One region of the Pseudidiomarina sp. genome, then DNA from elsewhere that is predicted to be linked to it. Evidence: predicted binding sites of a transcription regulator. Region 1 holds the regulator's gene; the other holds the start of a gene.
The links. The regulator NrdR, encoded in region 1, represses ribonucleotide reductase genes. The targets are predictions, from matches to a motif close to AAACACNANATNTNGTGTTT.
Positions count from the first base shown of each region.

Region 2: nrdA (class 1a ribonucleoside-diphosphate reductase subunit alpha) is a predicted target of NrdR. The motif match lies at 1,677-1,696, and genes of this name have one in related genera.

Region 1 is NZ_JBLWWR010000001.1:500,195-503,305, reverse strand. It holds gene glyA (serine hydroxymethyltransferase) at 1-1,191, shown strand, start outside; gene nrdR (transcriptional regulator NrdR) at 1,212-1,661, shown strand; gene ribD (bifunctional diaminohydroxyphosphoribosylaminopyrimidine deaminase/5-amino-6-(5-phosphoribosylamino)uracil reductase RibD) at 1,654-2,769, shown strand; gene ribBA (bifunctional 3,4-dihydroxy-2-butanone-4-phosphate synthase/GTP cyclohydrolase II) at 2,766-3,111, shown strand, end outside.
Region 2 is NZ_JBLWWR010000001.1:93,763-96,873, reverse strand. It holds gene ubiG (bifunctional 2-polyprenyl-6-hydroxyphenol methylase/3-demethylubiquinol 3-O-methyltransferase UbiG) at 1-696, shown strand, start outside; gene ACN0UN_RS00500 (HAD family hydrolase) at 693-1,358, shown strand; gene nrdA (class 1a ribonucleoside-diphosphate reductase subunit alpha) at 1,738-3,111, shown strand, end outside.

The sequences.
Region 1 (3,111 bases):
GTTCAGCGCCAAGAAGAGCACATTGAATTGATCGCTTCAGAGAACTACACCAGCCCACGCGTGCTAGAAGCACAAGGGTCTCAGCTGACCAATAAATATGCCGAAGGGTATCCGCATAAGCGCTATTACGGCGGTTGTGAGTACGTTGATGTGGTTGAAGATTTAGCCATTGAGCGCGCCAAGCAACTATTTGGTGCAAAATATGCCAACGTTCAGCCGCATGCTGGTTCACAGGCTAATTCAGCAGTATTTTTGGCGTTATTAAACGCCGGCGATACGGTACTGGGTATGAGTCTGGCGCATGGTGGCCACTTAACGCACGGTTCGCACGTGAATTTCTCAGGCAAATTGTACAACGCTGTGCAATATGGTCTGGACGAATCAACCGGTGAGATTGATTATGCTGAAGTTCGCAAATTGGCGTTGGAGCATAAACCGAAACTGATCGTTGCTGGTTTTTCTGCGTATTCAGGTGTGATTGACTGGTCGAAGTTTCGTGAAATTGCCGATGAAGTGGGTGCCTATTTATTAGTGGATATGGCCCACGTTGCTGGTTTGGTCGCTGCAGGCTTGTACCCGAACCCAGTTCCATTCGCGGATGTAGTAACCACCACAACGCACAAAACTTTGGCTGGCCCGCGCAGTGGTCTGATTTTGTCAGGCAAAGATGATCCAGATTTACATAAAAAATTAAATGGCGGTGTATTCCCTGGTAGCCAGGGCGGTCCGTTATGTCATGTGATTGCGGCGAAGGCTGTTGCCTTCAAAGAAGCCATGGAACCAGAGTTTAAAGCGTACCAGCAACAAGTGTTGGACAACGCCAATACCATGGTAAAAGTGATGCAGAAACGCGGTTACAAGATCGTGTCTGGTGGCACTAAAAATCATTTGTTCCTGGTTGATTTAATCGACAAAGATATCACCGGCAAAGATGCCGATGCAGCATTGGGGCAGGCGTTCATTACGGTGAACAAAAACTCAGTACCCAATGATCCACGTTCACCATTTGTAACTTCAGGTTTGCGCTTAGGCACACCGGCGATTACCCGCCGTGGTTTTAAGCAAGCCGAAGCAGAGCAAGTTGCGAATTGGATTTGTGATGTATTGGATAACATTACTGACGAAAGCGTCATTGCACGTGTTCGCGAGCAAGTGAAAGCGCTTTGTAAGCAGTTCCCTGTTTACAAGTAATTCAATCAAGGAAGCAGCGTATGCATTGTCCATTTTGTGGCACACAAGATACCAAAGTCATCGATTCGAGGCTTGTTGCTGACGGGGCCTCAGTGCGCCGTCGACGCGAGTGCGCTGAATGCAAAGAGCGTTTTACCACGTTCGAAACAGCCGAGTTGGTGATGCCGCGGGTGATCAAGTCTGACGGTACCCGTGAGCCATTTAATGAAGACAAGCTGCGCAACGGTTTGCTACGCGCTTTAGAAAAACGCCCAGTAAGTTTAGAGGCGATGGAGCAGGCGATTCAAAACGTAAAATCGGCGCTTCGAGCAACCGGTGAGCGTGAAATAACCAGCCAAGTTATCGGTGGTCTGGTTATGGAAAACTTGAAAGCAATTGATAAAGTTGCCTATATCCGGTTTGCTTCTGTGTACCGTGCGTTTGACGATATCCGTGAGTTCGGCGAGGAGATTGCGCGGCTCAATGACTAATACGATGGCATGTCACCAACGCTATATGTCACGCGCCCTTGAGCTTGCTGCTCAGGGGCGTTTTTCAACCGCACCAAACCCAATGGTTGGGTGTGTGCTGGTGCGTAACGACACAATTATCGGTGAAGGTTGGCATCAGCGTGCTGGTGAAGCACATGCCGAGGTTCACGCACTGCGCCAAGCTGGCTCAAAAGCGAAAGGCGCCACGGCCTACGTAACGTTAGAACCCTGCAGTCATTTTGGACGCACGCCGCCTTGTGCAGATGCGTTGATTGAAGCAGGTATCGCACGTGTGGTGATTGCCCTGAAAGATCCAAACCCACAGGTAAGTGGTGATGGTATTGAGCGCTTGAAGGCGCATGGCATTGAGGTGGTTGTTGGGGTTTTGGAGCAACAAGCTCGTGCGCTAAATTGTGGATTCGTTGCACGTATGCAGCGTAAACGTCCGTGGTTACGGGTGAAAATGGCAGCGTCGTTGGACGGTCGCACAGCACTTGCCAATGGTGAAAGCCAGTGGATAACCTGCCAAGAGGCGCGCCATGATGTCCACCGCTGGCGCGCGCAAAGTGGTGCAGTGTTGAGCAGTGCGCAAACTGTACTGGCTGATCAAGCCACACTCACAGCGCGGCACCCCGACGCACAGCTACAACCTGTACGTGTGATTATCGACTCGCAGGGGTTGTTAACTGGCAATGAGCCTTTATTTAAAGAACTATCGCCAATTATCTTGGTGCATGGGCCTGATACGGTATCACCACAAACATGGGCTGATCATGTGAGTGTGCTGGAAGTACCGCGTGCCGCCAACGGATTGTTAGACCTTGTTCAGCTGCTGCATGAGCTTGCAGCACGCGAAATCAATTCGGTGTGGACAGAATGCGGTTCGGGGCTTGCCGGTGGGTTACTCGAAGCAGAGCTCGTTGATGAACTCGTGGTGTATTTAGCACCTAAACTTTTGGGACATACTGGTCATGGGTTGCTGCAGTTACCCGCGTTTACGCACATGAGCCAAGTGCCCGAATTAAATTTTTCAGATGTACGTCAGGTAGCGGATGATCTACGCATTATTGCGGTTCCGCACCGGGTGAGAGGAGACTTAACGTCGTGACCCCATTAAACAGTGCTGCAGAAATTATTGAAGACATTCGTCAAGGGAAAATGGTTATTTTGATGGATGATGAAGACCGCGAAAATGAAGGCGATCTCATTTTGGCTGCAGAGTGTGTTACGCCCGCCGCGATTAATTTTATGGCACGTTATGGGCGCGGTTTGATTTGTTTGACGCTAACCGAAGACCGGTGTAAACAACTGCGACTGCCATTGATGGTTGATCAGAATAACGCCCCGTACGCGACGAATTTTACCGTTTCAATTGAGGCCGCAGAAGGCGTCACAACGGGTATTTCAGCCGCTGATCGTGCCCGTACTGTGCAAGCGGCGGTAGCCCGTG
Region 2 (3,111 bases), 410 kb from region 1:
GATCCTGCAGAAATTGAAAAATTTAGTGCCATCGCTTCACGTTGGTGGGACCCCGAAGGCGAGTTTAAGCCGCTTCACTTAATCAATCCGCTGCGCCTTGATTACATCATGCAGCATTGCGATGGTGTCTTTGCAAAGCAGGTGCTTGATATTGGCTGCGGTGGCGGCTTGCTTGCTGAAGGCTTAGCGCGCGCCGGCGGCAAAGTTACTGGCATAGATTTAGCCGAGCAATCCCTACAGGTTGCCCGTTTACACGCCTTGGAAAGCAAATTATCAATTGATTACCAGTGTATCGCTGCAGAGCAGTTTGCCGCCGAGCATCCACAGCAATTCGACGTGGTCACGTGCCTGGAGATGCTTGAGCATGTTCCCGACCCGAGCGCTATCGTGCAAGCGGCAGCCGATGCAGTAAAACCCGGTGGTTACGTGTTTTTCTCGACCTTAAATCGCAACGTGAAATCCTGGTTACTTGGTATCGTCGCAGCCGAATACGTACTTGGCTGGGTTCCGAAAGGCACCCATCAGCACCAAAAGTTTATTCAACCTTCTGAACTGCTGCGCATGTCGGATGCAGCCGGTCTCGACCCGCTTTCCATGACGGGCATGCACTATTTGCCCTGGCGTGGCTTTTATCTTGATCAAAGCAATGTGGATGTGAATTATATCGTATGCCTGCGCAAACCCAACTCAATATGAAACGCGCAACAGCGCCTACAGCTGTCTTATTCGACCTGGATGGTACTCTGCTGGACACCGCACCAGACTTGGGCGCTGCACTAAATGCAGTACTTCAGGCAGAACAACGCCCGCTGGTGTCAGCTGCAGACTATACGCCTTTAGCATCGCACGGTTCTGCCGGTTTATTGCGTTATGCCTATGGCGATGAATTCGAGCGCCGCCGCGATGAGTTACGTGACGCGTTTTTAACCGCATATGCCCGTAATATTGCTGCGAATACGCAGTTATTCGATGGCGTCACACAGCTCTTACTGCAACTTCAAGCCCAAGATATCGCAGTGGCTATTGTCACCAATAAACCCCATGCCTTAACTGCCCAGCTGGTTCCGCACTATCCTGAACTTGCGGCGATCAAGGTGATTATTAGTGGCGATACGCTAACTGTTGCGAAGCCTGATCCGGCGCCGTTATTGCACGCAGCCCAGTTACTTGGCGTGCCAAAGCACCAATGTTGGTACGTGGGTGACGCACAACGCGATATTGAAGCAGGTCGTCGCGCCGATATGTTCACCGTATTGGCACGATATGGCTATATTAGTGCGGATGATGAGCCGCATAGTTGGGGCGCAGATGCGCACATTGATCACCCCACAGAACTAACTAACTTGTGGTTGAAATAACGCTCAACCACAACATCTTGTGGATTGTCGGTAAAAACGCCCAAAATCTTGTAAAAGCCTTGTTATACGTGGCTTATAAATTTGTTATCTGAACATAGGTGTTAACAGACAAAAAAATAATAAGAAATAAATTTTTATATCTTGATTTTCCTAAGTCGCTTTATTGACAAGCGTTTTAGCGAAAGCCCCCACTAATCCCGATCGAAATCAGTCATTTCACCACAGTAAATTCACTTGATCAGTGTGCGATAAGTGCTAGGATACTGATCATTCAATCAACCCAAGATATTGTGTAAAAAACGCACGAACAACCTCCTAAAACACCATATCTTGTGGCTAGACTAACAAATCATAACAACAACGAATATGGATGCGCCTCATGAATCAACAGCTCTTCGTAACTAAACGTAGCGGCGAACGTGAACCCCTGAATCTGGACAAAATCCACCGCGTTATCAGTTGGGCTGCCGAAGGGCTCAATAACGTGTCAGTTTCACAAGTTGAAATCAAATCTCATATTCAGTTTTACGACGGCATTAAAACTGAAGACATTCATGAAACCATTATCAAGGCAGCTGCCGATTTGATTTCTGAAGAAGCGCCTGATTACCAATATTTGGCGGCTCGCCTCGCAATATTCCATTTGCGTAAATTAGCCTATGGCAAATTTGAGCCACCGCATTTGTATGACCAAGTTACAAAAATGGTTGCTGGCGGTCGCTATGACAAGCATTTGCTGGATGACTACAGCAAAGAAGAATTCGAACAGATGAATGATTTCATCGACCATGCCCGCGACTTAAATTTCTCTTACGCCGCAGTAAAGCAGCTTGAGGGCAAGTATTTGGTGCAAAACCGTGTCAGCGGCGAAATCTACGAGAGCGCTCAGTTCTTGTATTTGTTGGTTGCTGCTTGCTTGTTTGCAAACTACCCGAAAGAAACGCGTCTGAGCTACGTAAAACGTTTTTATGACGCAACATCGTTGTTCAAAATTTCGTTGCCAACGCCCATCATGTCTGGCGTACGCACACCAACGCGTCAATTCAGTTCGTGCGTATTGATTGAAGCTGGCGACAGCCTCGATTCAATTAACGCAACGGCTAGCGCTATCGTGAAATACGTGTCACAACGCGCCGGTATTGGTATCAATGCAGGTCGCATCCGCGCACTGGGTAGCCCTATTCGCAGCGGCGAAGCCTTCCATACAGGCTGTATCCCATTTTATAAATACTTCCAAACAGCCGTTAAAAGCTGCTCGCAAGGTGGTGTTCGTGGCGGCGCAGCCACCCTGTTCTACCCACTTTGGCATCTTGAAGTTGAAAGCCTGTTAGTACTGAAAAACAACCGCGGTGTTGAAGAGAACCGCGTGCGTCACTTGGATTACGGTGTGCAATTTAACCGGGTTATGTACCAGCGCTTAATCAAAGACGATTACATCACACTGTTTAGCCCGTCTGACGTGCCTGGTCTGTACGATGCATTCTTCGCCGATCAAGACGAGTTTGAACGCTTATACAAACAGTACGAAGCAGACGAGTCGATTCGTAAGAAGCGTATTAAAGCGATTGAATTATTTAGCTTATTTATGCAAGAACGCGCCAGTACCGGCCGTATTTATTTGCAAAACGTAGACCATTGCAACACCCATAGCCCGTTTGATCCGAAAGTGGCGCCGATTCGCCAGAGCAACTTATGTCTGGAAATCGCCCTGCCAACCAAGCCGTTGGCGCACGTGAACGATGAAGAAGGTGAA